3 regions of the Paenibacillus graminis genome follow, and region 3 is predicted to be linked to each of the others. Evidence: predicted binding sites of a transcription regulator. Region 3 holds the regulator's gene; each other region holds the start of a gene.
What was found. The regulator Rex, encoded in region 3, represses fermentation and respiration genes when NADH is low (regulators of the CRP and FNR family bind a similar motif). The targets are predictions, from matches to a motif close to TTGTGAAATATTTCACAA.

Region 1: the regulator Rex is predicted to act here: its motif matches at 3,044-3,061, upstream of PGRAT_RS30840 (cytochrome ubiquinol oxidase subunit I).
Region 2: the regulator Rex is predicted to act here: its motif matches at 4,911-4,928, upstream of PGRAT_RS09250 (flavocytochrome c).

Annotation. Positions count from the first base shown of each region.
Region 1 covers NZ_CP009287.1:7,117,847-7,128,418, reverse strand. Annotated here, with positions in the region: gene PGRAT_RS30865 (MBL fold metallo-hydrolase) at 1-134, shown strand, start outside; gene PGRAT_RS30860 (hypothetical protein) at 103-309, opposite strand; gene PGRAT_RS30855 (S1C family serine protease) at 687-1,931, shown strand; gene PGRAT_RS30850 (cold-shock protein) at 2,327-2,527, shown strand; gene PGRAT_RS30845 (cold-shock protein) at 2,721-2,951, shown strand; gene PGRAT_RS30840 (cytochrome ubiquinol oxidase subunit I) at 3,175-4,578, shown strand; gene cydB (cytochrome d ubiquinol oxidase subunit II) at 4,565-5,581, shown strand; gene cydD (thiol reductant ABC exporter subunit CydD) at 5,581-7,344, shown strand; gene cydC (thiol reductant ABC exporter subunit CydC) at 7,341-9,140, shown strand; gene PGRAT_RS30820 (M3 family oligoendopeptidase) at 9,258-10,572, shown strand, end outside.
Region 2 covers NZ_CP009287.1:2,282,338-2,292,909, reverse strand. Annotated here, with positions in the region: gene PGRAT_RS09275 (aminotransferase class I/II-fold pyridoxal phosphate-dependent enzyme) at 1-496, opposite strand, end outside; gene PGRAT_RS09270 (Lrp/AsnC family transcriptional regulator) at 510-1,010, opposite strand; gene PGRAT_RS09265 (spore coat protein) at 1,181-1,540, opposite strand; gene PGRAT_RS09260 (hypothetical protein) at 1,617-1,853, opposite strand; gene PGRAT_RS09255 (NAD(P)/FAD-dependent oxidoreductase) at 2,026-3,270, shown strand; gene PGRAT_RS09250 (flavocytochrome c) at 3,363-4,895, opposite strand; gene PGRAT_RS09245 (SMI1/KNR4 family protein) at 5,164-5,583, opposite strand; gene PGRAT_RS09240 (response regulator) at 5,729-6,445, opposite strand; gene dcuS (DcuS/MalK family sensor histidine kinase) at 6,435-8,045, opposite strand; gene PGRAT_RS09230 (MFS transporter) at 8,075-9,289, opposite strand; gene PGRAT_RS09225 (hypothetical protein) at 9,368-9,913, opposite strand; gene PGRAT_RS09220 (DUF350 domain-containing protein) at 10,044-10,463, opposite strand; gene PGRAT_RS09215 (endonuclease MutS2) at 10,495-10,572, opposite strand, start outside.
Region 3 covers NZ_CP009287.1:4,594,841-4,605,412, forward strand. Annotated here, with positions in the region: gene PGRAT_RS19665 (acetate/propionate family kinase) at 1-1,148, opposite strand, end outside; gene PGRAT_RS19670 (3-hydroxyacyl-CoA dehydrogenase family protein) at 1,145-2,017, opposite strand; gene PGRAT_RS19675 (AAA family ATPase) at 2,150-3,652, opposite strand; gene PGRAT_RS19680 (hypothetical protein) at 3,645-4,187, opposite strand; gene PGRAT_RS19685 (cell wall elongation regulator TseB-like domain-containing protein) at 4,956-5,474, opposite strand; gene PGRAT_RS19690 (amidohydrolase) at 5,518-6,819, opposite strand; gene PGRAT_RS19695 (redox-sensing transcriptional repressor Rex) at 6,806-7,459, opposite strand; gene dinG (ATP-dependent DNA helicase DinG) at 8,021-10,572, opposite strand, start outside.

The sequences.
Region 1 (10,572 bases), 2.5 Mb from region 3:
TGATGGACTTGGCCAAAATGTCTGTGCGCGGAGCGATGGAAGACCGGGGCTGTTTTTTCAAAGACAGCGAGTTCAGGCTATGCGATACCTACTACGACCGGCCTACGCCATGGGATAAGGTGAGCCAGTCATAAGCTGATCCATTTCCGTAATCTTGCGTTCCAGCTCCTGGCGTGAGAAGAAGCCCTTGTCAATCATCAGCTCGATGATGGCGCTCTGGACAAGAATTAGATGATAGTGCTCATCCTTAAGATCGCCCAGCTTGCCGATAAATTGCACCAGATCCATACTGGTCGAAAAAGATTCCATTAGTACTCCTCCTTAAGCTGGAAACGGATCAAAGCATGAAATAATTTACATGGATTTTACATCAGAAAAAATACGGTACGACATCTGTGTGTGATACAATCAAATAGTAAGAATGAGATAGGTATTCAGCTTCCTCGCTTCTATTATTATAGTCTTTTAGGCTGCAAAATATTCCTGAAAAACAGTAATACCAAATCGCTAGGTTGCAAGAGTCGAAAGACAGATGTGTGCTCTGCCCCTGTACTTATATGGTTAATAAATAAGCTGAAACCTTTTAGCGCTTCCTGGAGTCTAAGAGAAGATGAGGTTAACTCGGGCGTGGTTGCTTGGCGTTCAGGTCTTGAATGCAGTAGCAATAGAGGGGAGAGGATGTAACGGTGGGACTGTTTGATGATGATTTCTATTCCACAAAAGTATCACGGCGCAGAAGCAAAATGCATGAAGCCTCAAGCGGATCAGGCGGGCACAAATGGCCGCGCAGGTCGCGGAGAGGTCTGGCAACATGGCAGGTAGCGATGATCTGTTCTGTAGCCAGTGCAGTGACGGCGGTGCTTCTGTTCAGTCTGGTGACAGGACAGCTGACCCATGAAAAAGCCGAATCACCGGCGGTAATCGGCAAGGTTGCTGCAAGCAGCGGTGATCCCTATGACCGGATTATTCAGGCTGCCGCTCTTGTACGCCCTGCGGTAGTAAGTATTATTAATCATAAGGAAGATAACAAGGAACTTAATATTCTCGATGAATCAGCACTCGGGTCGGGAGTTATCTATAAGAAGGACGACGGCAAGGCATTTATCATTACGAACAACCATGTGATTGAAGGCGCCGGCAAGCTGGAAGTGGTAACGGTTGACGGGGAGACCCGCAAGGCAACCCTTATCGGAGCGGATAAAGTCAGCGATATTGCAGTGCTCTCCATCGATGCGGAAGGCATTAATACGGTTGCCCAGATTGGGGATTCTTCCAAACTCCGGCTGGGAGAGACCGTCATTGCCATCGGCAACCCCCTGGGGCTGGGAGATACGCTGACCTCAGGAATCGTCAGCTATACGGAACGGACGATTCCTGTATCCTTGAACCAGGATGGCGTATATGACTGGGAGCAGGAGGTTATTCAGACTGACGCCGCGATTAACGAAGGCAACAGCGGAGGTGCGCTGGTTGATCTGAATGGCAAGGTGATCGGTATTAATACTATGAAGATTTCTGACACTGGTGTGGAAGGGCTTGGTTTCGCAATTCCGGCCAACCATGTGATGGAAACGGCGGATGAACTGGCAGCCAAAGGCAAAATTGCCCGCTCTTACCTAGGCGTCTATTCAGTTGATCTGAACAATCCTTATGTGCCGCTGGCGGAGGATCAACGCAAAGAGTTGAACCTGCCGACCAGTGTAAAGGACGGAGTCGTTGTACTGGATGCGGTTGGACCAGCGAAGGTTGCCGGTTTACAGTTCAATGATGTAATCACGAAATTTGATAACCAGTCCATTACCTCCACGCTCTCCTTGCGCAAGTATCTCTATGATCACACCAAGATCGGAGATGATCTCAAGATCACCTTTTACCGCAATGGAGAAGTGAAGCAGGTCACGGTGAAACTTCTTGAGAAGCCGGAGGAATAAAAGCTGTTCGGGCAGTATATAATAAAAAAGCAGTCACATGAAGGAAGCGGTTAGGCCGTTCTTATCACTTTATTTATTTAAGGACGGCACCCGTTTCTAAGTGGTGAATATGGGGTAAATGATACTGTAAAGGTTAAAAATTAAATGTATTCAGCACACTGGCAGCCCTTACATTGGAAAGTTAACCTAATAAGTGAAAAAACGGAGATATTCGGATATGACAGCTTGCCTTTGTTATTGAGGTGTGGTAACATAAACTTAATCATACAATTGATACCTAATTCTCGTATTGAAAAGGGCTGTCAAATGGAGTACAACCTTTTTCAATGTGTGAATTTTTTCTTTGTTTGAAGATAAAAAGAACATATTAATTTAAATTTGTGGAGGTAACACACATGCAAACAGGTACAGTTAAATGGTTCAACGCAGAAAAAGGATTCGGTTTCATCGAAGTTGAAGGCGGAAGCGACGTATTCGTTCACTTCAGCGCTATTACTGGCGACGGCTTCAAAACTTTGGACGAAGGCCAACGCGTTGAATTCAACGTTGTTCAAGGCAACCGTGGACCACAAGCCGAAAACGTTGTAAAACTGTAATAATAGAAGATGCCGTCCCGCTTGTAAGAGTTGGGACGGTCTTTTTTTAAAATATAAGGAATGATAGGCTTCATGCAATAACGGTCCTTATATTACTCGTGAAACGGTTGCCGTCCTTATTATCAGGGACGGCAATGTCGTTTCTACTTGTCTGGATTCTCAACTTGTGACATAAAGGAAGGGAGGAACGGCAATGAACTACCGGAAGAAACCTTTGGAGGAAGTGCCGGAGGAAAATACCGCAATTTGGGCCTGTACCAACGATGGATGTAATGGATGGATGAGGGATAATTTCGCATTTGAACATGCGCCTTCTTGCCGTCTCTGTCACTCCCCAATGGAGCGCAGTATGAAGATGCTGCCACAGCTGCTCAATTCCAATGGCGATCTGAAATCGCTGAAGAAGGGTATTTCCATTACCTGACCAATGCCTTTATGAGTCAAGACATCAATAGAATAATGAATACATCCAAGACGGTTAAACCGTCTTATTTTTTTTGCTTTCTGGAGGTAATATTGTGATATTTGTCACAAATTTATTGAATTCTAAGCCCAAATAGGGTGTATAATGTGATAAATATCACACTTTACCCTTTGAATTTTTGACAGAATAGACATATCGAATGGGAAGAAGGAAGGGGAGAAATATGGATACAGTGATGCTGTCGCGTATACAATTTGCGTCGACGACAATTTTTCATTATTTCTTTGTACCGGTATCAATTGGACTCGCGCTCTTGATTGCAATCATGGAGACGATGTATGTCAGAAAAGGCAATGATGAGTACAAAAGAATGGCGCAGTTCTGGGGAAAGCTTTTCCTGATTAACTTCGCTGTGGGCGTAGTGACAGGAATATTGCAGGAGTTTCAGTTCGGGATGAACTGGTCGGACTACTCCCGTTTTGTCGGTGATGTCTTTGGGGCTCCACTGGCGATTGAAGCGCTGCTTGCATTCTTTTTGGAGTCCACGTTTATTGGAATCTGGATTTTTGGCTGGGATAAGGTATCCAAACGCGTTCACCTGCTCTCCATCTGGCTGGTGGCGCTCGGAACCATGCTGTCGGCTTTCTGGATTCTGCTGGCTAACTCGTTTATGCAGCATCCGGTAGGCTTTGCTGTCAATAATGGACGGGCGGAAATGAATGATATTTGGGCACTCGTTACGAACGGACAATTGCTGGTCGAGTTTCCGCACACGGTTCTTGCCGCTTACGCTACAGGTGCTTTCCTGGTTACCGGCATCAGTGCTTATAAATTGCTGAAGAAACAGGATGTTTCCTTTTTCCGCAAATCGTTTGAGATTGCTGCCATTGTCGGCATCATTTCTTCATTTGGCGTAGCCATTGCGGGTCATGCCCAGGCACAGTATCTGGTTGAGACTCAACCGATGAAGATGGCTGCTTCCGAAGGACTGTGGGACGACAGCGGTGACCCGGCAGGTTGGACGGTTATTGCAAAAATTGACCCTGATAATAAAATAAGTACCCATGAAGTGAAAATTCCATATATGCTGAGCTTTCTCTCCTACAGTAAGTTTTCGGGATCTGTTAAAGGCATGAACACGCTGCAGGCTGAATATGAACAAGCATACGGTCCTGGTGACTATATTCCACCGGTCCGCACGACGTTCTGGAGTTTCCGGATCATGGTTGCGGCAGGATCGCTGATGATTGTGCTGGGGGTATATGCCATCTACCTGATGTGGCGCAAGAAGATGGAACGTCCGAATACCTGGTTCATGCGCTTTATGTTCTGGGGTCTGCTGCTTCCGCCGATTGCCAATACGTCAGGCTGGATTATGACAGAGATGGGGCGTCAGCCATGGACGGTATTTGGATTAATGACTACAGAGGATAGTGTATCTCCTAATATTACGAGCGGACAGGTACTGTTCTCGGTAATTTCTTTTACAGCAATCTATGCCATCCTTGGTTTAGTACTGGTTGGCTTGTTCATCAAGGTGATCAAAAAAGGTCCTTACGCCATGGATAACGATCACGGCGAATCCCATGATCCGTATAACAAGGAGGGATCCCATGCTTTCTCTTAATGAATTGTGGTTTGTACTGATTGCTGTGCTGTTTGTCGGTTTCTTCTTTCTTGAAGGCTTTGACTTCGGAGTAGGGATGGAAACCCAGATTCTGGCCAAGAATGATACGGAGCGCCGGGTGCTGATTAATTCGATCGGGCCGTTCTGGGATGCTAATGAAGTATGGCTGATTACAGGCGCCGGGGCGATGTTTGCTGCCTTTCCGCACTGGTATGCCACGCTTTTCAGCGGATTCTATATTCCTTTTGTATTCGCGCTGCTGGCGCTGATTGCCCGTGGTGTGGCCTTTGAATTCAGGGGCAAAAGAGACTCGCTGGCCTGGCAGAAAACCTGGGATGTCTGCATTTTCTTAGGCAGCTTCCTGCCGCCGTTCCTGCTTGCTGTAGTGTTCGCCAGCTTCATCAAAGGGCTGCCAATCGACGGCGATATGCAGATGTATGCCGGATTCTTTGATATTGTGAATGTCTATACGGTAGTGGCCGGAATTACTGTAGTGCTGCTCTGCCTTGTTCATGGGCTGATGTTCACTACACTGCGTACAGTTGGTGATTTGCAGGAACGCGCGCGTAAGATGGCGCAGAAGCTGTTGTTCCCGCTGGCCGCGCTGCTGCTCGCTTTTGTGGTTATGACGTATTATATGACGGATGTATTTGAACAACGCGGAGCGCTGCTGCTTGTCATTGTTATTCTTGGCATTGCTGCTTACGTGCTGTCCGGCTACTTCATGAGCAAGAAGAGAGACGGGCTGGCCTTCGGAATGACTGGTGCAGTCATGGCTCTGTCGGTGGTTTCTATCTTTGTCGGACTGTTCCCGCGGGTCATGATCAGCTCGCTGGATCAAGCCTTTAACCTGACAATTACGAATGCGGCTTCCGGCCATTATTCGCTGAAGGTGATGACGATTGTGGCGCTGTCGCTGCTGCCGTTCGTGCTGGGTTATCAGATCTGGAGCTATTTCGTCTTCCATAAACGGGTTCACGAGAAGGAGCATCTTGAATACTAATGGATAAAAATTTGCTTGGGTACAAAGGAGTTAAGCCGGTCTTTCTGATCGTCGGCTTCCTTACCCTGGTGCAAAGCCTGTCCATTCTTCTGCTGGCTAAATCTCTTGCAGAAGGGGTCTCTGCGCTGTTTGCGGGAGAACCGCTGAAGGAACAAGGGGCGAAACTGCTCTTGTTCCTTCTTGCGTTTCTGGTGCGCCATGCCAGCGCCATGCTGATGAGCCGTGTATCATACCGCTTCGCGGAAGCAACCGGCAGCAGCATGAGAAGACAAATGATGGACAAGCTGTTCCAGCTGGGGCCAAGGCTGGCAGGCAACCGGGGAACCGGCGATCTGGTCACGCTTGTGCTTGAAGGAGTAACCAAGTTCCGGACCTATCTGGAGCTGATTATTCCCCGGATGGTGGGGATGGCGGTTACACCGGCGCTGCTGCTGGTGTATGTCTACACTCAGGATACATCAAGCGGTGTTATTCTTACCTTGACAATGCCGATCATTATTGTCTTTATGATTCTAATCGGGATGACGGCCCGCAAGCAGATGGACCGTCAGTTAAAATCGTATCGCACTCTGTCCAATCATTTTGTGGATTCGCTGCGCGGTCTGGAAACGCTGAAGTTCCTTGGCCGCAGCCGCAGCCACAGCGAGAGCATTGCCGCGGTCAGTGACCGCTACCGCTCGGCAACCATGCGTACGCTGCGCGTGGCATTTCTATCTTCGTTTGCTATGGACTTCTTCACGATGCTGTCTGTGGCTTCGGTAGCCGTAAGCCTGGGGCTCCGATTGGTCAATGAACAGATGACCCTGGTCACCGGACTGACGATTCTGATCCTGGCCCCGGAATATTTTCTGCCGGTCCGGCTGGTGGGTGCTGACTTCCATGCTACACTTGACGGCAAGGAAGCAGGAGAAGCCATGAAGAGTATTATCGACCGGAAGACGGTGGAGGCCGAGCTGCTGAATGTTGCTGGAGTTACAGCTTCAGGAACAGATACAGCCAAAACTGCTGTATTCACCTGGCAGAAGGATAGCATGCTTGCACTTCATCAGGTGGGCGTGAAATATGAAGCAGGCGGAATTCCCTCACTCTCCGGTGTGGATCTGGAGTTTAGAGGAAATGCCAAAATTGGAATCATCGGTGAGAGTGGTGCCGGGAAGTCCACGCTGGTGGATATTCTGGGCGGGTTCCTGCATCCTACATCCGGCACGATTGAGGTGAACGGCAACAGGGTCACCGCGCTTACAGATGAGGAATGGCGCCAGCAGACCTCTTATATTCCGCAGCGCCCTTATATTTTCAGCGGTACGCTTGCGGATAATGTGCGCTTTTATTACCCTGAAGCGACAAATGAAGCGGTTGCTGGAGTGGTCGCCGCTGCAGGCTTATCCAAGCTGGTAGCTTCACTTCCGGGCGGATTGGACGAAATGATTGGCGGCGGCGGGCGTTCCCTCAGCGGCGGGCAGGAGCAGCGTGTAGCGCTGGCCCGCGCCCTGCTGAACAGCCGTCCGGTCATGCTGCTGGATGAGCCGACCGCTCATTTGGATATCGAGACGGAGTACGAGCTAAAGGAAACGATGCTGCCGCTGTTTGAGGGCAAGCTGGTATTCCTGGCTACCCACCGGCTGCACTGGATGCTTGACATGGATCTCATTGTCGTCATGCAGCAGGGTCAAGTGGCTGAGGTTGGTACACACCAAGAGCTTACAGCCCGTAAGGGTGCCTATTATGAGCTTATTCAAAGTCAATTGGAGGGAATCCATTGAAACGTGAAGGATGGTTTGCTCCCTATTTCAATTCTTATTTCTGGCGGTTTCTGCTGATTATTGCCTTGGGTGCGCTGACTATTTTCTCAGCCTCTTCCCTGATGTACACCTCGGGATTCCTGATTTCCAAAGCTTCCATCCCGCCGGAAAATATCCTGATGATCTATGTACCGATCGTTGGCGTGCGCACCTTCGGGACCAGCCGGGCGGTGATCCACTATGTGGAACGGCTTGTCTCGCATGATACGATTCTTCGGATTCTCTCGAAGATGCGTATCCGGCTGTACAATATTCTCGAACCGCAGGCACTGTTCCTGTCTTCTCGCTTCCGTACCGGGGATATTCTGGGTATGCTCGCTGACGATATTGAATATTTGCAGAATGTGTACCTGCGTACTGTATTTCCAAGTATTATCGCACTCTTGATCTATGCTGCCGCCATCATTTCGCTGGGCACGTTCGATGTGGCTTTTGCGCTGCTGATGGGACTGTATATGCTGGTGCTTGTAGTTGTCCTCCCGCTGGTCTCCCTGCTGCTGACACAATCACGGCAGCGGATGGTGAAGCAGGAGCGCAACCGGCTCTACCAGAAGCTGACTGACGCCGTGTTGGGTATGGGCGATTGGGTCATCAGCGGACGGCAGAGCCAGTTCGTGGCCACTTATGAAGCGGATGAGAGAGTGGTCGCCCGCACAGACGGAGCCCTCCGCAGATGGGCGCGCGCCCGGATGTTTATCGGGCAGGCCGTTGTAGGGATTGCAGTCTTATCGGTCATCTACTGGGCCGCTGGAGAGTATCAGAGCGGTGCCATTGCCGGAACGCTGATTGCAGCGTTCGTTCTGGTGGTGTTCCCGGTGGCAGATGCCTTCCTTCCGGTCTCGGAGGCGATAGAGAAGATTCCACAGTACCGCAATTCGCTGGAGCGGCTGAATGGTGTGGAAGAAGCGAAAGAGGCCATGCCGGGAGCCGGGGCAGCAGCGGAAAATGCGGAGACTGCAGCTCTTGCAAAGGCTGCTGCCGGGAAGATCCAGGAGACCCGGCAAGCGCATATCCAGCTGAAAAACACAGGATACCGCTACGCTTCGGGGGACGACTGGTCTATTCAGGATCTGACGCTTGATATCCCGCAGGGACGGAAGATTGCCATTATCGGCCGCAGCGGAGCGGGCAAGTCCACGCTGTTGAAGGTGATCCAGGGAGTGATTCCCCCTTCTGTAGGGTCTGCTGTGATTAATGGCATCGATGCTTCCGCCTATGGAGAGAATATTCCGAAGCTGATCGCTGTCCTTAACCAGAGCCCGCATCTGTTCGACACAACAGTTGCTAACAATATCCGGCTGGGCAAGCCGGATGCTTCCGATGAAGAGGTTAAGCAAGCTGGAAAGCTTGCTCAATTGGATGATCTGATCTCCTCGCTGCCGGAAGGTTACGATACATCGGTGCGTGAGGCCGGACAACGTTTCTCCGGCGGGGAGCGCCAGCGGATCGCCCTGGCCCGCATACTGCTGCAGAATACTCCAGCCGTAGTTCTGGATGAGCCTACCGTCGGCCTTGATCCGCGCACAGAGCGCGAGCTGCTGGCAACGATGTTCGCCGCAATGGCGGATAAGACGCTGATCTGGGTAACGCATCATCTGGTAGGTGCGGAGCAGATGGACGAAGTGATTTTCATGGAAAATGGAACCGTGGAGATGCGCGGCACTCATGCGGAGCTGCTGGCAAGTGAATCCCGTTACCGCAGACTGTATGAGCTGGACCGCCCGGCGGAGTTCCTTGCGAAGCAGGCAGGGATGTAGAATAATACTGTGCATTTTGAAGAGGCTCCTTCTACCTCGTTTGGGTGGAGGGGGCCTTTTACACTGAGCATCTCTCTTGTTCTTCCCGGTGTCTCAGATGAGGAGAGATCAGAAAATATGGAATTAACGTGGGAGCTGGACAGCCTGTACCCGTCTTTTCAGTCGGAGAAATACCGGCAGGACCGAAAGCTGCTGGCAGAATATGCGGAGCATCTAAACCAGTGGGTGACGGGACACCTTCAGAACCGAATTCAGAACGAAAGGGACTCAGCACAAGCGATCGAGCAATTTTTAAAACAATATAATGCCTACAGAAGTGTCTACCTTTGCCTATTCAGCTATGCGGAGCTACGGTTCAGCCTGGACCGAAACGATGCGGAAGCGATGAACCAGATGGATGAGCTGGAAGACGCCGCAGCTGCAGCGGGGGAGTCTCATGCAAGCTTTAGCAAATGGCTGGCAGGGATGACAGATCTGAAGGCGGTTATCGCTTCGTCCGCATATCTTGTCCGGCATGAGTTCTATCTGCACGGGCTGCAGCAGCAGTCAGAGCATTTGCTTGGCGAAGAGGCGGAAGCGGTTATTGCCCGCATGCAGAGCACAGGTTCCAAAGCCTGGGAGAGGCTGTATATGCGGACACTGTCCATGCTTCGAATGGACGTCCAAATCGGTGGACAAGCCCGGAGCTTGTCGTTAGCTGAACTGCGGAATTTGGCCTATGACGGAGACGCATTGCTGAGAAAGGCTGCCTATGAAGCTGAGTACAAAGCATGCCGGAGTGTGGAGGAGCAGAGTGCCGCCTGTCTGAATTCCGTAAGCGGAGAAGCGCTTGCGGTCTATGAGCTGAGAGGGTATGCATCACCGCTGCATAAAGTGCTGAAGGCATCCAGAATGAACCGGAAGACGCTTGAAGTGATGTTGGAAGCCATAGAGGTGAGTCTGCCGTTTTTCCATCAATATTATATGAAAAAAGCAACGCTGCTCGGCCATTACGGACCGCTGCCGTTTTATGATGTTTTTGCCCCGTTAGCTGAAGAAAATTCAACTAAAATCACTTACCCGGAAGCGAGGGATGTGATCGTCTCCGGCTTCAGCGCATTCAGCCCGGAGCTGGGCGAATTTGCCCGCAAAGTATTCCGGCAGCGCTGGATTGATGCCGAACCGAGGGCGGACAAGGGTAATTTTGGCATGTGCGTTGATATCTTTCCGGTGGGCGAGAGCCGGATCATCACCAGCTTCAACGGGAATTATATAGATGTAAGTGTGCTGGCTCACGAGATCGGGCATGCCTATCACAGCAGCTGCCTTGCTGGTGAGACTATGGTGAATACGGACTATCCGGTACCGGTTGCCGAGACGGCGTCGATTTTTTGCGAAAGCCTCATTCATGAGGAACTGCTGAACATGGCAGCCGAGAGTGAGGCCCTGGCCA
Region 2 (10,572 bases), 2.3 Mb from region 3:
TCAGCTTGAAGTTGTTCTCCCCGAACGTCTCAATGCCTACAGGAATCCCTCCGCCTATTGCTGTAATCGGCGAGTAGGAAATATAACAAGGCTCCGGAATAAGAATCTCATCTCCGGGCGAGATCAAGGCGCGCAGCGCCAGATCAATCGCTTCACTCCCGCCTACTGTGGCAATGATCTCATTGGCCGGATTATATTCTACGGCGAAGCGGGTGTGCAGGTATTCGGAGATGCCTTCCCGCAGCTCAGGCATGCCCGCATTCGAGGTATAGCCGGTGAAGCCTCTCTCCAGCGAATAAACGCAGGCTTCCCTGACATGCCAAGGCGTCTTGAAGTCCGGCTCCCCGACCCCAAGGGAGATAATATCTTTGCTGCCTGCCGCCAGATCAAAAAACTTGCGGATGCCCGAAGGCTGAATCTGCTGGACCAGCGGGGCCAAATAGGAATGCATGGATTTGCCTGTATCTCCGGTTTGCTGACTGTTATTCGTGATCATATGATTACTTCCTTTACGGAGATATCATGAGACGGTTGTCTTCCTCATGCTCTTCAAAGATGATACCATCCTGTTTGTATTTTTTAAGCGTAAAATTGGTTTTGGTAGAGAGCACTGCATCAATCGGCGACAGCTTCTCGGAGACAAAGTTCGCTACCTCCCGCAGATTCCGGCCTTCGACTTCTACCAAGAGATCATAGGCGCCTGACATCAGATAGACCGATTTCACCTGCGGATATAAATAGATCCGTTCGGCAATGCCTTCAAAGCCGCGGCCCCGCTCCGGTGTAATCTGTACCTCAATGAGTGCGGTTACCCGTTCATCGCTGACCTTATCCCAATTCACGACTGTCGCATATTTTACGATGACATGGTCTCTTTCCATTTCTTCAATCGCCTGTTTGACATTCTCTTCATCCGCTCCAAGCAATGTCGCCATCAGCGCCGTAGAGCTGCGCGCGTCCTCCTTGAGCAGTTCCAGCACTTTCCTCTTTAGTTCATTCATTTCCTTCATGCCTTCCCTCCTGCGAAAAGAGTTTAATACTAATATGACATGAAAATGGCACTTCTGCAAACAAAATAACCCCGCAGGCGCGGGGTTAACACAGTGCATTGTTCTTAGCAGCCGCTTCCGCCAGGGACCGGAGAGATTAGCTCTGCTGCGTCGGGCGGAAGGCAGTTGGGTTACATATAATAGGAACTGTGCACGTTAGGCTGATGCTGCGGCACATTTGGAGCCTGTCTGAACTGACCGGTTCCATTCATTTTTTGCTGTACAAATTGCTGGCTTTTCTGCTGGGTCTGCTGTGCGCTTTGAATCTGCTTGTCCACGGCTTGCCGAAGGGCTTTGTCTGGTGCCTGGTACATTCCCATCTGAGACATCTGGTAGTACAGATCTCCTTGAATCCGCAGAGTATCCATGGTCAGGTCATTGAAGACCCGGCGCACAGTTTGACAGTTTGATTCTGTCGCCGCTGTCGTGTATTCGCGTACTGTCCGTTTCAGGTCATCCAAAATCATAGTCAACAGATCTTCATCCGCCATAAATTGCGTTCCGTTTTGTGTGTTCACTTAATAACCTCCTTGAATATTCATTAGATTCAGCATGCTGAAAACTCACTTACTGCTGGGGTTGCGTAGGTGCATATTGCTGGTGCTGCTGCAGAAGCTGAACGAGCATTCCCAAATGGTGGGTATGGCTCTGGATCTGCTGATTGCAGATTTGGTTAACTGTGGAGTTCTGGGTGCTGCCGGCGGTAGCCGCCAACTGCTTAATCAGCAGATCCTCATTGGAGATGGAATCGGAAATATATTCCAGTTCTTTTCCGGTAAGTGGTTGCATTTGCGTAGATTGCATATTCACTGTTCCCTCCTTCAAAATGGTTCAAGCAGCTTTAGTATGCGGTGCATGAAGGCTAAATATGTGCTTATATGCACAACTCCTTACCTATGAAGAAAGCAGATGTATGAGAGTCAGTACAGCGACCAATACTACCTTATCCGAATCTCATTTAGGGGGAGATCAACAGATGAAATTAATCAGCGGGCTGGTGCCCTGGGAGAGAACCCTTCCTCATTTCCCTGTATATCCTGTGCTGGATGGGGATATCACCTGCGATTGTCTGATTGTAGGCGGAGGTATGGGAGGGGCGATGGCTTCTTACCGCTTGTCCTCAAGCGGAGCCAATACCGTATTGATTGATAAACATGCAGTGGGAAAAGGCAGCACCTCTGCCAACACCGGACTGCTCCAAGTTGCCAACGACAAATCCCTTACCTCCTGCATGAATACTTTTGGAGCAGACAACGGCCTATTATTCTACAAACTATGCCGTAAGGCTATAGGGGATATTCTGAAGCTGCCGGGCACACTGGATATTGATCCGCACATTATACCCCGAAGCAGCCTGCTCTATGCAAGCTTTCCAGAGGATGTTTCCGCTCTGAAGCTGGAGCATGACCATCTGGCCGCCCATGGTTTTGACACAGAATTCTGGGAGGAAGACAAAATCAGGGCCCATTACTCCTTCGCCAAACCAGCGGCCATCTACTCCAGAGGGGATGCGGAAACGAACCCGTTCCGGATGCTGCACAGTCTCATTCATAAGGCATGCGCAAGTGGTGTCCGCGTATATGAACATACGAAGGCCAGTCATTTTGAATTTGGGCCGCAAGGGGTTACCTGTTACACAGAGACTGGCCGCATCTTTGCCAACCAGGTAATATTTGCCATGGGTTATGAAACGCAGGAGATGAAAAAGGACCGGGGGGCCGAGCTGATTCATACCTACGCAATTATGACCCAGCCCTTGAAGAACCTCCCCCACTGGCATGAACAAAGCTTGATCTGGGAAACGGCCCGGCCTTATTTGTATTTCCGCACAACGAATGACGGACGTATCATTGCCGGGGGCAAGGATGAGCAGCTAACTGATCCTGGGCAACGCGAGGCCAGGGTCCGGTCTCAGAGCCAGCGGCTGCTTGAAGAGCTGGAAGCGCTCTTCCCCGGGATTAAGGGGTTATCTGCAGAGTTCGCCTGGGGCGGTGTATTTGGATTCTCTCACGACGGCTTGCCTTTTATAGGCCCACATCCGGATTATCCTCATTGTTACTTCATAGAAGGCTATGGCGGCAATGGAACCGTCTACAGCATGATCGCAGCAGAGCTCCTGGCCGATACCCTGGCCGGCATTTCCCGGCCGGAGCTTGAACTCTTTTCGCTGACCCGGACGTCCAGACCTTCTCCTCCTTCTCCGCGACCATTCAAAACTTAGAAGCTGTTCCACGCTCAAAAAAGAAGGGTTGTCCCAACAGTAGAAATAATCTACTGAGGGACAACCCTTCTATATTAATAGCATTGTGTAATTTATTGTGCTTTTACAAATTCAGCCGATTTAATTCCTGCTTGACGGCCAAAGATAATAATTTCCGCAACAGAGTTGCCGCCGATCCGGTTTTGGCCGTGCAGTCCGCCTACTACTTCACCAGCAGCGAACAGACCTGTAATCGGTTGGCCTTCTTTATTTAATACTTCTGTGTTGGTGTTGATTTTTACACCGCCCATGGTGTAGTGAATCCCAGGCCCGATTTTGATCGCGTAGAATGGCGCGCCGGACAAGTCGTTATCCATCCCTGTCGTTCTGCCGAATTCAGCATCCTTCTTATTCTTCACTGCGCTGTTCCAGGTATCCATTGTCTTTTGCAGCTGGTCTGCCGGAACCTTCATTTCTTTAGCCAGGCCTTCAATCGAATCCGAGGTCAGAACAAATCCCATTTTCTCATACTGCTCAATCGCTTTGACACGGGATTTCACGCCGGAATCAAAAACAAGGATCGCGGCTTTCTCTGGAAGCTTATTAATGGCTGCAGTGACATGGTCACGTGTATCCATTTCATTGGTGAACCGTTTGCCTTCACTGGATACGAGGATTGCGCCTTCACCGCGAACGGCTTCCCCGATCAGATAGGATTTCTCCTGCTGCACGGTCGGGTGAACCTGGATTTGATCCATATCGACGGTGGTGCCGCCGAGCTTCTCAATCATTTTGATGCCGTCACCGGTACTGCCAATCTGGTTGGTGGTTACCAGCCCTTCCAGATCAGGTCTAACCTCGGCAATCATTTCCTTATTGGCGCCGAAACCTCCGGTGGTGACAATGACAGCAGAACCTGTAATTGTTTTTTCGTCTGCCTGGTTGAACAGGACTTTAACGCCGGTTACCTTACCGTCTTTTTCGGTAATTTCTTTGACATCAGCGTTCACAAATAGTGGAATGCCTTGCTCTTGCACGTTTTTCACTAATCCCTTGACAAGATACTGCCCTACCGCAGAGCCGTCTTCAGGACGGTGTGTGCGTTTTTCCTTCATCCCGCCGGTAATGGTGATATTGTTCAGGCGGATTCCGATGGAATCCAGCCAGTCGATGGCACTCGCTGAATTGTCCACGAAGAAACGGAGCAGCTCTTTATCATTGGTATCATGGCCGCCTTTTAGCGTTTCTTCATAAAATAAATCATTGCTGTCTTCAATGCCTTGCTCTTTCTGGAACTTCGTCTGCGAAGCGTTCATCCCCGAAGAGGATTTGGACGTATTTCCGCCCGCTACCGGCATTTTCTCCAGAATCACCGGATTCAAGCCTTTCGCTTTAGCCTCAAGCGCTGCCGACATCCCGGCACCACCCGCACCAACGATGATGATATCATATTTATCTTTTAATTGATCGTACGGTGTATAGCTTGCTTCCGATGCCCCCGAAACTGCTTCAGTCGTTTCTTTTTTGGCCTCATTGTCCTTACTCTTGTTCCCAGTGCTGTTACTGCTGCCATTGTTGCCGCATCCTGCGATAACGAGCATGACCGAGAGAATGAGAATAAGAGCAGCTGCTGCTTTCTTTTTCATGGTGTTATTGCCCCCTTGTGCATATTTTCACAATAATCATAGCGGCAAAGGTGCGGTTCTTGGAAGCTTACGTAATTAAAAAAATAGTTTAGTAATTAAAGTAAGCGGGGGTGGGGGGCGGGGGAACAGGATGAACACTTGTGTGAATGAATTTAAAAAACGTAATTAACAGAAATAATAAAAACAGGTCAATTATGGTGGTAGACCATAATCGACCTGTTCGATGTAACGAAAGTGTGTTATTTGGGGTAATTATAACCAAAAATTACTAACCAAATAAATGAACGAAATCTAGAAAGTTTTGAGCAACAAAACTAGCTGTAGCCGTGTTCCCTTTTTCAACGAAAACAATATTAGGAGCATTGCTGTTAGTGAAATCAAAACAAAACATATTACCATATTCATCAATTGCAAAAGGAAAATGCTTTTTAGGCAAACAATTTCTTTCCGAGTTGTATTTGTCCAAAATATCAAGTTCATCAAATGCTAGAAATGTCAATAAATACCCAAACATAACTTTCTTATCGTTTATAAAGATAGTTTTTGAAGAAGGCTCTCCTCCTTGGTATTTTTGGGCTACTTCAAGATAGTCCTTGGGAAATACAATTCCAAAGTTATTCTCTACAGTTCTTATTGAATTTATATCGGCAGGACTGTATTCAGATTGCCATTCAATTTTTTTGTACATGCACTCACCTTCTATAACTTGGTAAAACAAATGATAATATAAATTAATCAAACACTATCAGGCTACTCGCTTTCAGATGGCATTTCAGCCAAACAAATATTTACAAAAAAAGGACCCAAAGGTCCCCTGTTCGCGGCCAGCCCGATTAAATATATGCAGCTATAATTTCATGTCCTGAAGCGGTCACGGTATACATATATACCGGCCTGCCCACCGCACCGTAGCTGATCTCCATCTCCAGCACACCGGCCTCTGTGAGAAAAGCCAGGTATTTGCGTACGGAGATCCGCGAAATCGGAGCCCCTGCCGTGATTTCCTCGGTGGAAAACACCGGACTCTCCAGCTTCTGAATGGTGCGCCATATGCTCTCCAGCGTCCCTTCGGTAAGACCCTTGGGCAGCGTGCCGCTCTTTTCCTCCTCCGTTCCCATGGAATGGCGCAGCAGCTTGTCCAGCTGCTCCTGGCTGAGATGCTCCCTGTGTTTCATCAGCATGTAATCCTCCCGATAGGCGGACAATGCAGCCTGAAAGCGGGCGAACTCGAACGGTTTGATCAAATAATCGACGGCCCCCAGCTGGAGGGCCTTGCGGATACTGGCATTGTCGCTGGCTGCAGAAATGACGATAATATCGACTACACTGCCCTGCTCACGCAAAGAGGACAGCAGCTGCAGCCCGCTGGTACGCGGCATATAGATATCCAGCAGAATGAGATCCACCTTCAGCTCAGCAAGCAGCATCCTGGCCTCATCGACCGAAGCGGCCCAGCCGGCGAACTCGAAGCCCTGAACCTGCTCCAAATAGTGCCGATTGAACTTCGCCACCATCGGATCATCTTCAACGATCAGCACCTTAATGGTCATTGGTCTCCTCACCCTTTACTGCATATGGCACATCGGCCATAAATGTCGTTCCCGGCTCCGGGCCGGGTATTATCTGAAGCTGGCCCTGGAGCTTCTCCACACTTTTACGAACCAGGTATAGGCCCATCCCCCGCTGCTCTCCCTTGGTGGAAAACCCCTGGACAAATATCTGTTCCCGCAAAGTCTCGGGGATTCCCGGACCATTGTCCCGCACTGTACAGATCAGACGTCCCCGTTCATATTGAAAAGAAAGCCCGATTTCCTTCAGGCGCTGCCCTTCCAACACCTCCATAGCGTTGTCGAGCAGATTGCCTACGATGGTAATCAGCTGATGAATCACCTGCGGATCGGCAGATTCCGGGAGGTAGCTGTCTTCTGTAAGCAGCAGCTCAATTCCAGCTTCACGGGCTCTGCTAAGCTTCCCAAGCAGAAAGCCGGCCATAACCGGGTCCTTGATTGACCTGGTGATCGAACCGATCTCATTCTGATAGTTGCTCACGGTTCCCGAAATATATTGCTGCAGCTCATCGTAGAGGCCCATATGCGTCATGCCCATAATCACATGCAGCTTATTCATATATTCATGTGCCCCTGCCCGCAGGGCGTCCGCATAGACGGATATGCCGGACAGCCGCTCCGCCAGTACAGCAAGCTCTGTCTTGTCCCGAAAGGTAGCGATGGCCCCCGCAATCCGCCCATTCACCTGAATGGGCACACTGCTCACCAGCAAAGTGACCCCGTTCAGCTCCAGCTCCTGGTCCTGCCTGGACTCGCCGCTGGACAGCACCTGCTCCAGGCGCAGCTCCGGCCAATAATCGGCGATATGCCGGGTCATTCCATTGCCTGTAATCCCGGCAGTGCCCAGCAGCCTCTCCGCTTCCCTGTTGATCATGCTGATCCGGGCTGCATGATCGACCGCAATAATCCCCTCGCGCGTGGACTGCAGCATGGCACTGCGTTCTTGGAGCAGCTTGGAGATATCCGATGGCTCCATGCCGAACATCATCTGCTTGATTTTCCGGGCCAGGACCATCGCTCCTGCCGCTCCAAGTACGGCACCGGATAGCAGAATCACGATAATGGTCCATTCATTCTGCCGGATGAGCAGGTGAATTCGTTCCATAGAGAGGCCTACAACTACTACACCTACCTGGGAACCTCTGTTATTATACACAGGCACAAAGGCCCGCAGGGACTTCCCGAGCAGCCCCTCACCTTCTGAAATGCTTTCTTCACCGTGCAGCGCAGCCTTTTGCCCTCCCCCGACAAAGGGCTTGCCGATCCGCGACGGATCGGGATGTGAATAACGGATGCTGTGCATGTCGATCACGACTACAAACATAATATCATTGCGGCGGGTGATTTTGGAGGTATAGGCCTGGATCTCTTTACTGCGTCCTTCATTAAGCCCTTCTGACACCAGGGGAATCAGGGCAATGGTCCGGGCGATGGCCGTTGCCTTGTCCTCCAGGGCATGTCTGGTCTGGGGAATAATCTGATTTCTGAAAATAATGTAGAGCACCACCATGACCAGCATCACCACGGCGGAGACCATGATGGTAACCTTTGTCCTCAGACCGTAATCCTTTGTTTTGACCAATACTCTTTTCCCCCTGTCCATTCTTTAAATCATTGCAAGAGGGAGGCATCGGCCTTTCGCTTCAGCAGATGGTGCAGTGTAATCCAGCTTCCCAGCGGAGCCGCCCCCAGGAGCAGCATCAACCAGGTAATAACACGCGGCGAATCGTTCACCGAAAGTACGGCAATGAACACAAAGACGCCCAGCATGCGGCCGCACATCAAGCAAAGCTCCCGCAGAACTACAAGCTCCACCCTTTTCCCCGCGCTTTCTTTCGACTCTCCCATAAGGTCAAAGACACTTGAGGTCATTGGCAGCATATATAATGGAAGAAAAAGTGAGGTGCCTATGCCCATAATCAGCAAGGTGCCGTAGCTGACGTTCCAGAGAAGCGGTGTGATAACCGCAACCAGCAGAATACCGCCAACAAGCATTCCTCCCGAGCGGAGTTTCGGTGTGAACCATTTGCCCGCAGCCCAGTAGCTGACCAGGGCAACCGCTGAAGTAATCAGTGCAAATTGCCCCAGCTTGCTTTCTTGCTTAGCGGCTATGTACACAAGAAGACCGATCAGAAAGGAAAACACCCCCTCCCTTAACCCCTGAAACACCAAGGCTGCCGCTGCCGGCCTCCAGGCACTGCCTTTGCGGTGCAGCTCCCTCCAAGGCTCCATCCATAAGTACGCCCCTTCACTCTTGCGTTTCTTAAGGAAAAAGCTTAAGACTACAGCAATTCCATAAATGGAGAGGGACAAAAGGAAGACCAGGCGATACCCGCGCTCTCCATGCAGGGCAGAAATGATCCAGCCCGATACCCAAGGGCCCAATATGCCGGTAAATGAACCCAGCAGCCCCATCCAGCCATTGAAAAAATCCCGGTTCCCGGCATCCGTAATTTCAAAATAAACAATATTATACGCTAGCCAGAATAAACCGATAGCTATGCCCAAAACCAAACCAAGCGGCCAAATGTAATGAACCGCCCGATTACCAAGCCACAGTACGAGCAAATAAAAAAGGCCCGAAACGGCCAGGCCCAGCCGCAGGGCGTTCATCTTGTTATGTTCCTTGACCCATTTGCCGCCCAGCCAGAAGCTTAACCCCACGGCTATTTGCTGAGCTACCGTAAACCAGCCGATCATGGCAAAATTCTGCTGGTTTTTCCATAAATAAACGTTCAAGAAGGTTCCTGCCAGCACGCTTGCAAGTGAACATAACCCATTGACTGCAAGCAGCAGTACCTCCTGTTTATGCGCTGAATCCTTCATACTGCTCCTCCTTGCCAACTGGACGTGTTTGCTTTAACATGCCCAGCTCAAGGAGAAAGCATAACCTGCATACTTGGATTACTTGACCCCTATGCTGAGATTGCGCACCAGCTGAATGCGGTCTTCCTGGGCCAGGCTGTGCTGCACATGGAAGCAAGAGGGGCAGACGAAGAGATTAAGCGAGAATGGCGGTTTCAGCACCGGCCCGCCCAGAGCTTCAGGGGATGACGGCTCAAAACCCTCTACCTTCTGCGTGCCGGACAGCAGCATCAGCTCATGGCACTGCGGACATTCAGGCGCCTCCAGCTGAGCCGCCAGAATAGCCGCCACTTTGGACTCGTAGTGCTTCAAATCGTAATCTTCACCGAATTGAACCAGCGTATTGAAGATCGGCACTACACTTTCCTTATCCTCATCATCCCATAAATCATCGTCACTAACCGAATCTTGGTCCGGCTCCCCGGCCCCTTCCGGTTCATCTTCATCTTCCAGGTCATCGATCCCCAGGGTCACCGTACGGTAGCCGCTAAGCTCATTGTTGCAATGGGGACAGGTATCCTCCGGCCCGAACTCCTCGTCCCATACAATCTCTGTATGACACCAAGGACAAACTGTTGTTTCCATCTGAACTATCTCCTTCTTACCTCACATTTGAATTCAGTTGATCATTAGATATATTATACCGGCCGCTATAAAAGCGAGGGCAGAAAAAAACAGAACCCGAACCAACATCTTCATGTATTCTACCCCCGTATCAGAAAATAGCAGCACCAATAACGTACGAAAGGGACACGGAAATGATCATGGCGGTCAAGCCCACAGCCCGGTTATCTTTGGCGATCTCATCGTCAATGGAAAAAACCGGAGTCAGAAACTCGAACAGGAAATACGCCAGAATCAGCAGCAAAAACCCCACAACCGACCATTTCATCGTTTCGTAGATCGAGACGCCTGCTGAAATGCTGAAGCGGAGAATATTGCAAATGCCGAAAATTTTGCCTCCGGTTGCCATAGCGACCGCCACGTTCCCCTTGCGTATTTCTTCCCAGCAGTTATATTTGGTCACCATTTCAAAAAAGGAAAGGAATACCACCAGGCCAAGTATGGCCACAGTGAAATAACCGAGCAGCGCACCCAGCGGATGATCCAGCAAAAGATCAATATTTTCTTGCATCCTTCTCCCTCTTTCTGCTGGACTCCAGCCGCTATTGCAGTTCAGCCACGGTGACTCCCGCGCCGCCTTCATTATAATTCCCGAGCCGGTAGCTCTTTACATGCTTATG
Region 3 (10,572 bases):
GTCGGAACCACGAGCACCTGCACCTTGGACTCTGCCGTAGAGATACGGCGCGGATCGCCGGAGCGGACCTTATTGGCTTCTGCATCCAGTTCAATTCCAAGGAACGTAAGGTTATTCAGCACTTTGGCACGCAGCACGGCGGCATTCTCGCCAACACCGGCAGTAAATACAATTACATCTACTCCGTTCATCGCTGCAGCGTAAGAACCGATATACTTCCGCAGACGGTACTCATACATATCAAAAGCAAGCGTAGAGTTAGGCTCGCCTTTTTCCGCACCATCAATAATATCACGCATGTCGCTGCTGACGCCAGAAATAGCCAAAAGGCCGCTATGCTTGTTCAGCATCGAATTAACTTCACCCACGGACAACTCTTCCTTGTTCATTACGTAAGGAACGATAGCCGGGTCCAAGTCACCGCTGCGGGTACCCATCATCAGACCTTCAAGCGGTGTCATCCCCATTGAAGTGTCGATAGACAGGCCGCCGTCAACGGCAGTCACGCTGGCACCGTTACCGATGTGGCAAGTAATGATCTTGAGATCTTCAAGCGGGCGGTCCAGGAATTCAGCAGCAGCCTTGCTGACGAAATCATGGGAGGTGCCGTGTGCGCCATAGCGGCGGACCTTGTATTTGTTGTACAGCACTCTTGGAATGGCATACATATAAGCCTTCTCAGGCATCGTCTGATGGAACGCAGTGTCAAAAACAACAACCTGCGGCACGCCGGGCATGTTGACCTCAGTTGCTGAAATCCCCATCATTGCAGCCGGATTATGCAGCGGTGCAAGATCGAACAGCTGGCGGATCTTGGTCTTCGCATCGGCATCAACCAGTGCGGAAGCCTTGAAAAATTCGCCGCCGTGAACTACGCGGTGTCCAACAGCATTGATCTCGTCGATCGAAGAGATCACACCGTGCTCCTTGTCAGTCAGACAGGCCAGCACTTTGCGGATCGCTGTATTGTGTTCAAGAATTTCGCTGACTTCCGTAACTTCCTGCTTCCCGGTCGGCTTATGGTTCAGAATGGAGGAATCCATCCCGATGCGCTCTACCAAACCTTTGGCAAGTACGGATTCATCGGTCATATTGTACAGCTGGTACTTTAGAGAAGAACTGCCTGAATTAATAACTAGAATATTCATACACGGTCACCATCCTTGTCATACTTGAAGAAGCCTTCGCCCGATTTCATGCCCAGTTGTCCCGCACGCACCATTTTCTTAAGAATCGTGGAAGGACGGTATTTCAGTTCACCGTACTCACGGAACATATTTTCCAGTGCGGCAAGAACGGAATCCAGACCAAAACGGTCAGCCATTTCAAGCGGCCCATGCTGGAACTGGTAGCCGATACGCATAGCATCGTCGATATCTTCAGGAGAAGCAACACCCTCTTGCAGAACATGCATAGCCTCGTTTATAAACAGGCAAATGAGGCGTGAAGATACAAACCCCGGGGATTCGTAAATCATGACGCCCTTTTTCTCAACAATTTCATCAACAAAGGCTTTGGTATCTTCAAAAGTGCTGTCGGAAGTTTTCAGTCCGCGCACAATCTCAACGAGATCCACCTTCCCTACAGGATGTATAAAATGCATGCCGATGACGCGTTCCGGGTACATTGTAGAACTGGCAAGCTCAGTCAAGCTGAGTGTAGACGTGTTGCTGGCCAGAATAATGTGACTCGGACACACCTGATCGAGCTGATTGAATACTTTTTGCTTCGCTTCCAGATCCTCGGTAATGGTCTCAATAACCATATCACAGGAGCTGAGTTCTGCGAAGTGTGTCACTTTTTGAATACGGCTGAGGATAAGCTTCTTTTCGGCTTGGGTAATAGCCCATTTCTCAAGCTGTTTGTCGAGACTTGTCTCGATCATTGCATAAGAATAGTCCAGTCTTTCTGCGGTTTTCTCCACCAGCATAACATCCAGGCCCTTGGCTGCCAGCATTTCAGCAATCCCTTGGCCCATTGTGCCACCACCGATGACACCAATTTTCTTAAAATTCATCTAAAAGTCTCCATCCTTTCAGGTATCTATACTTTTGTATTGTACCTTGTCTGTCGTAAAAAATAAGTAGCCCGACATATAATAATATCTTAGCATGTCTGAAAAGTAAAAAAAAATAACCGGCATAAAGAATTATGCCGGTAAAAGGACACTGTCACGAAATTGACAACGAAATTGCTCTCCGGAGAGAACTTCTTCTTTCATTAAAATGTCAAGGGAGTAATCAAATACATTTCGCTGCTTGCCGAGAAGCTCATGCGTCCGTACCATTAACTCGTCCAAAATTTTACTGTTTTCCTTCATTAACTCTTCTGTGGTAACCATTTGCAGATTCGCGATACCCAGTGAGGTTAGCCCTGACTTCATCATTGTCTCCACGATATTGAGCGCCTGGTCAAAATCTCCGCGTGATCCTGTGCTTCGGCCACCATAGTACATTTCTTCCGCCACAGCGCCGCCAAGGGCAATCATAATCTGATTTTCCAGGTAATCCTTAGTGTACAGATACTGTTCGGTCTGCGGATTATGCCGCACGTAACCCAGGGCTTGTCCACGGGGTGTGAGCGTAACCTGGCTAACGCTTCCCGGACGCAGCAGCTCGGCCATAATGGCATGTCCCAGCTCGTGGATAGCTACCCGCTTCTTCTCTTCATGGTTGGTTTCCCGGTCCGTCTTCTCGCCCATCATGACCTTGTCGATCGCCATCGAGAGATGGCGCTGCTCCACTTGAGTCAGGTTCTCGCGCATCATGTAGATCGCCGCTTCGTTCATCACGCTCTCAAGCTGGGCACCGGAGAAGCCATAAGCCTCCTCCGCTATTTTGTCCAGGTCAACCTCCTCATGCAGCGGCTTGTTCTGGGCATGCAGATCGAGGATGGACTTGCGGCCCTTCTTGTCCGGCATGTCCACCTGGATATGACGGTCAAAGCGGCCGGGGCGCAGCAGCGCCGAATCCAGCATCTCCTTGCGGTTCGTTGCCGCAACCAGCAGGATGCGCGGCGTATCATTATTGTAAATTCCATCCATCTCCGTCAGCAGCTGATTGAGCGTCTGATCATATTCACGCTGCTGTCCGCCTTCGCGTTTGCCCCCGATGACGTCAATTTCATCGATAAAAATAATCGCGCTTTGTTTATTTTCCTTGAGGGCACGCGCACGCGCATCTTTGAACAGATCGCGCACACGTCCGGCGCCGACCCCCACATACATCTCAACGAACTCGCTGCCTGATGCGGCTACGAATACGGAGTTGGTATAATGCGCTGCCGCTTTGGCCATCAGGGTCTTCCCGGTTCCCGGAGGGCCTGTCAGCAGAATCCCCTTCAGCGGGCGGATGCCGAACTTGCTGATTTCTTCATGCCGGATCAGGAAATCCAACGCTTCGCGCAGCTCCTGCTTGGCATTATCCTGTCCTCCGATTTCTTCAAAAGTCAGCTTCGACGGGCCGTTCTTTTTACGTTTTTTGTCCCCTCCGGCATTTACGGTCAGCCCCCCGCGCAGATGGGCAATGAGCAGAAGTGCGCCGACCATGCCTGCCGCGATGATCACCGGGAAAATATTAATCCCGACAAAAGCCATAAATATCACCAGTACAGGAACAAATCCGATTAATACCTCTTTCCAGAACTTAGGCATTATTCCACACTCCCATCGTTGCCGCAGCGCGTGGCAAAATCATAAATTTGCTTTTCTTGCCGTCGCTCAGGCTCACATATACGTTATTGTCATCAATTTCGGTTGCTGCAGTTACACCGCTGTATTTGGAATTCTGAGTTTTCAGTTCATCCAGCTTCGCGGGAATTAATGTATATTTACGGCTCTCCATTGCTTCAGCAACCGAGAACATCGCTTGATCCCAATATTCATCCAGCAGCTCGCTGGAATGCTGCTCCACATCCAGTTTCAGTGTCCGGCCGTCAATCGCCGATCTGCCTTCGGTATTCACATACTGCACCAGTTCGCGCAATTTAGTGCCCGGCTGCAAATCCAGTTTCAAAGTGACCTCATTGCGTTTAATAGAGATATGGGAATCATTCACTCCCTCATATGCAGATACAATTTTTTGCAGCGGCTCCTGCACAGCGAACTCCCGATAGGAATACCAGCCGCCAAACAAAAGCGCAGCCGACAGCAGAGACGTTAGCAGTACTGGCATAAGACGTAGTTTCAAGAAACGTCCTCCTCTCAATGATAAAAAAGTGAAAACATAATAAATTTTAAAAAATAGCGGGTCTAGCGCTCTTCCGAGACTGGCATGCTCTTAAACATGCCTAAGTACAAATAGTAGTATATCACAGGTGTATATACGAATTCGAAGAAAAGTGTGAATATATTTAAAATTTTCAGTACTAATTTTTGGGCAAAATGACAGCCTGTTTCCCCTTATATCGACAGCAAAGACCGCAACGTTTAGGGCTGCGGTCTTTTTGGGATGCTTCGGATAAGCACAAATTTATCCAACAGACGCTGCTAGATCCGCCTCATATGTATATACCCGAAGATATATTCAAAATCTCTACTGACCATCCCTCCATTCATTACCTTCCCGATAAGCTGCCGTGTTCGCGTCATCCCAGTTCACCCCCACACCGCTTCCCCGCAGGTGCTAGTTGGAAAAAGAATAACTAATTCTCCTCAGCACCCTGTTCTCCGGTAAATTAAATGGAAAAAGGCACACTAATTCAGCTCATTTTGTTCTTCACAAAGGAATATACCCCATACAAGTATCCTTTTTCCACTTTACACTCAAGATTGTTGATTTTGGGGAGAAATAAGTTCCCTTTTGCCAACTAGCGCCCGCTCAATTGCTTCCTCCCCATGTCCGCTTCAAGCTGCTGATAAGCCCGGCACGTTCCTGCACTACCGTCAACCTTCAAGTTACAAAAAAAGCAGGCAGACAATAACTTGTCTACCCGCTGTATATTGGCTCATGCGCTTATTACTGGTTAGGCAAGCTATAGCCGTCGCCAATCGCACTTCCATCCGCAAAACGGTAAAACTTGTAATAATAGCGTCCCTCCAACTTGTAAAACAGCTGCCACGCATATTCTCCATTGTACACACCCGGCAGGAGCCGCTCAACGGTGCTTCCCGGTAAGTCTGAGGCAATGATGGAACGGATCTTCTGCTCTGACATCCCTTTGGAGACTTCTTCAGCGTACACATCATTGTTCCCTCCGGCAGGCTTGCCGTCACGCGTAAAGCGGACCCAGACCATAAGCTCCGTCCCGGCTGTGTTACGGCCTGTAAGAACCCAGTAAATCGAGTTTTCATCCCAGACAGACTTCTGGGCTCGGGTCACCTCTGTCAGTCCTGCCCGGGCTTCAGCAACCTTTGTGGCTGCGCTGCGTTCGCTCCACTGGTCTTTCATCACGTAAGCATAGAACTGGCTTAGTCCGAACAGAAGGAGAAGAACCAGGAGTATTCCCAGCAGAAGCCATTTTCTTCTTTTCTTCAAAGTACAGCTCCCTTTCTCAAAATGCTTCATCGATCATGCTCTTTTACCGCTTCAGCAGGCCCTCAAAAGTCTCCTGCGCCTTGCGCCGGATTTGTTCCTCATCCAGCGTCAGGCATTGCCCATGCTTCACAACCTGCTTGCCGTCCACCCAGACATGCGCTACATCCTTTGCGCTTGCCGAATATACGGCATGGGACAGGAGGTCCGTATGCGGCAGGAAATGCGGCTGGTCGATATCCAGCGCAATGAAATCCGCCTTCATTCCCGGAGCAAGCCGGCCGACCCGGTCCAGAAAAATCGACTGTGCGCCGTATTCGGTCGCCATCAGCAGCGCTTCCGGTGCCGGAACCGCCGTCGGATCTCCGCTCACGCCTTTGTGGATCAAGGCAGCTAGACGCATCTCCTCAAACATATCGAGATTATTGTTGCTCGCCGCGCCGTCGGTGCCAAGCGATACTGTGACTCCTGCACGCAGCAGCTCCGGTACCCGGGCTACTCCGCTTGCCAGCTTCAGATTGCTGCCTGGATTATGGGACACTCCTACATTGTAACGGGCAAGAATCTCAATCTCTTCATCGGTCAAATGAACACCATGTGCAACTAGGGACGGGCGGGTGAACATTCCCAGCTTTTCCAGATGGGCTACCGGACGCAGGCCGTAATCCTCGGCATTCTGCTCGACTTCACGCCGGGTTTCCGACATGTGCGTATGCATCGGCAGATCCAAATCATGGGCGGCTTGAACAAACTTCACAAAAAACTCCGGCGGACAGGTGTACGGGGCATGGGGTGAAATCATCGTTGTGATTCTTCCGTCCGCTTTCCCGTGCCAGTTCCGCGCAAAAGCAACCGCTTCGGCCAATTTATGGTTCTGCACGTCCTCCGGACAGAGGCCAATAACCCCGCGCATCAGCACGGCACGGATGCCGGACAGCTCGGTAACCTCGGCAACACGGTCCATGTGGTCATACATATCCAGGAAGGTGGTGGTGCCGCCTTTCAGCATTTCCAGTACAGACAAGGAAGTCCCCCAATAGACATCGTCTCCGGTGAATTTTTCTTCCATCGGCCACATTTTTTCCTGCAGCCAGTTCTGAAGCACCATGTCATCCCCGTAGCCGCGCAACAGGGACATTGCTGTATGGCCATGGGTATTGACCAGACCCGGCATGAACAGCAGACGGCTGCCGTCAATGGTCTGGGTACCTTCTTCAATGACAGGTTCAATTTCTCCTATGTATGTGATGAGATCATTTTCTATGGTCATATAACCGCTTAACACCGGCTGCTCCGTACCCGGTACCAGAAACCGCCCATTTACAATTACAGTTTTATTGCTGCTCATCTTCCGTTTCGTCCTTTCCATCATGCAAGTAATAGGCCAGACTCTGCAAATCAGTGGTAAAATCAGCGGCGTGAATCCGGATGTTGGCAGGCGTCTTCAAAATCACCGGTGCGAAATTGAGGATCGCCTCAATACCTGAATCCACCAGAATATCTGCAACGGTTTGCGCTTCACTGTCCGGTACAGTAATAATACCGATGCGAATGCCCTGCTCGCGGATTGTGCTCCCCAGCTCTTCCATAGGCTGGACAGTCAGTGAGTTGATTTTCTGCCCGATCTTGGGCGGATAGGAATCAAAGACTGCGGTGATTTTCATCATGTCCTTTAAGTAGGCATTGTAATTGGATAATGCGTGTCCAAGATTACCTGCACCCACCAGAGCCACATTGATCTGCTGGTCAAGCTTTAGGATATGGCGGATTTTCTCAATCAGATATGATACATCATAGCCGATGCCTTTTCGGCCGAAATCGCCGAAATAGGCCAGATCCTTGCGGATTTGCGCCGGATTCAGATCCAGCTTCTGCCCCAGCTCCTGTGAAGATACGGTGGAGATTTCACGCTTCTGAAGATCATTCAGAAAACGCAGGTACACAGGCAGTCTGCGCACCACAGCCTCCGATATTTTGTCCGATTTCATATTTTCTCCTCCTAAAAGTTTTGTTAGCGTATGCTTCTTAGATCAGCTTCGTACAAAACTCACTCCGAAAGCATCATCTTAAGTTTTGTTAGCGTATACTTCCTGAAATACTTCGTACAAAACTCACTTCGAAAGCATCATCTTAAGTTTGTTAGCGCTCCAAAATTATAGTCCATCCCCCGGCGCCCTTTCGTTAGCAGAACGCCTGAGGACCGAACTATAGGTGATAACCAAAGACATATTCGCCTTCAGCACTCCAACAACGTCATTTCTGCCGTTGTTTCTGAACTCACCAGCCTTCAACGCATCAACAGCAGCATTTCTGCTGTTATTTCCGGGCATTACGAGCCTTCTACACTCCAATAACGGCATTTCTGCTGTTGTTTCTAGAGAAACCAGCCTCCGCTTCCTCAACAACGGCATTTCTGCCGTTGTTTCTGGATAAACCAGCCCCGGCTTTTCAAAAGCTAAATTTTATTTATCTCTACTTAACAAAATTTCTGATCCGCAACAGAAAATAATCATAATTTCTAATAATAAAAATTAGAATGTATAGCAGAATCAGGACACACTGCCGTCTTCAAGCCATTCGGCGATACGCGGGACCATCTGATCGGTGAGCATATGCTCCATTTTGGGTCCAGGAAGCGAGTACAGGAAGTACTTTCCATAATAAGATTCGATAACCCTGGTATCATATACAATGACAATCCCCCGGTCCTGTGCAGTGCGAACCAGCCTGCCGAAGCCCTGTTTGAACCGGATGACCGCCTGGGGTACCGACAGCTTCATAAAAGGGTTCTTTTTCTGTGCCTGCAGCAGTTCAGCCTTCGCCTCCGCAAGCGGATGGTTCGGCGGTTGAAACGGCAGCCTGACAATAGCCAGACAGGTCAGCGCCTCACCGGGAATATCTACCCCTTCCCAGAAACTGCTTGTCCCCAGCAGCACGGAAGCGGCACTATCCTGAAAACGCCGGATCAGCTTACTGCGGCTTCCGCCCTCTACGCCCTGCCCCAGAACAGTGATGTCCTGTGAGGCAAGCGCCTCCTTCAGAGGATCATAAACCTGGCGCAGCATTTTATAAGATGTGAACAGCACCAGCATTCGGCCCTGTGTCGCCACTGCAGCCTCCGCCAGTGAATGCACGAGCTTATCGACAAACCTGGCATCCCCCACACTGCCTTTGACACTGGGGAAATCGCGCGGGATAACCAGAAGTGCCTGTTCACGATACTTAAACGGCGACGGCAGCAGCGCTGTCATCAGACGCCCCTGTTCTGCGGACTCGCCCAATCCAAGATTGTCAATCATGAATTGAAAGGACTTATCCACGGACAGTGTGGCTGAGGTCAGGACAATGCTTTTCTTTTTATCGAAAAACAGCTCCTTGAGTTGGGAACTGACATCCACCGGAACAGCATACAGCTGCAGTGATTTCCCCCGGTAATTGCCGCTGCCCTCCATCCAGTAGACGATATTCTCGTCGTTCAGGTTCATGAAAAACCGCACCTGCTCGCGGATGGAGGCCAAGTCCTTGAACAGCCCGCCGATATCCGTCACCAGACTGTCCGAGGAAGACTGGCTCTCCGATTCGCGCATTTCGCTAAGCATCTTGTCACCTTTGCGGATAATTTCGCTCAGGCTCAGGTTCAGGGTGTTCTCCAGCGCAGCTATTTCTTCCCAGCCCTTTGGCTGAACACCCGGCAGAAGTCGCGTAACCAGCTGTCCCGCTTCTCCTGCTGCGGCATCGCTGCGCTCGGGCAGCAATGCAAACAGTTTGTCGCTTAGCGCGTCCCAAGATTCCTTTACCGTAAGCAGTTCCGGGTAGATTCTATCGATCACCCCGCTCCATTCAGCCGCCTGCTCGCTGCCTGAAGACTGCAGAGTCTGGCGCAGAACGGGCAGCTGTCCGCTCTTGCTGTCCTTATAGAGGCGTGTAAGCGTATGGGCAACCGTGAAGTATTTCATCTGCATGCCCAGATGCTTCCCGGCAATGTCCTCCAGATGATGCGCTTCATCAATAATAAGGTGCTCATACGCCGGTAGCAGCTGATGGCCGGCCTTGACGTCTGCGAACAGCTTGGAGTGGTTGGTCACTACGACATCAGCGATTCCGGCTTCGTGCTTGGCCCGGTGGTAATAACATTTGCGGAACCAGGGGCAGGAGCGTCCCAGACAAGAATCCGTGTCACTGGCCACAGTCTCCCAGAAATCACCGCCGCGGCCGTTCAGATTCAGCTCCTCATCATCACCTGACTGGGTCTGTGTCAGCCATACAATCATCTGCGCTGCAGTAAGCGCTTCTTCCCGGGGACTCGCGAAGTCCTTTTTATTTATTTTATGTTCAAACTTGCGCAGACACAAATAGTGTCCTCTCCCCTTGAAGACCGCAGCTTTAAACGGAAATGGCACGACATTTGTCAAAAGGGGGATGTCGCGCTCACGCAGCTGGTCCTGAAGGTTGATGGTATGTGTGCTCACCATGACCTTCTGTCCCGAGCGCACACTGTGGTAGATGGCCGGAAGCAGATAACCCAGGGATTTGCCGGTACCCGTACCCGCCTCGATTAACAGATGCTTGTCACTTTCAAGTGCCGTCATCACCTCATGGATCATAATTTCCTGGGCTTCACGGCTTTCGTATTGGGGCAGGGCCTCCTTAAGACGCTGGGTCACCTCTTCCATATATTCCTTAAAGGTAATATTCTGCAGAGGATTGCCGGTTCCTTCCTCTCTGGGAGGCATCAGCTCGGTCCAGTCTCCTGCAGCCAGCGCCAGCTGGCGGTAAAAGGTCAGCTCACCCTCAGGCTGGAAAGTCTCCATTTCCCGCTCATGCAGCAGCCCGTCGAAATACCAGGCCAGGTCACTGTCTTCGTCCGCAAACAGTTCATTCAGACGCTGGATGGTCAGCAGGGGGAAGCTGTATAGCTCCTCAAGACATTTCAGCAGGACCAGTGCAGTTGCAAGAGCATCACTGTCCGCCTGGTGCGGACGCTCATGTGTGAGGCCGAAATGGGCACTTACTGCCCCGAGCTGATAGGTGGTCAGTGACGGAAAGCATATCTTAAGAAAATCAATCGTATCCAGAATCCGGCCCTGGAACGGCAAATAAC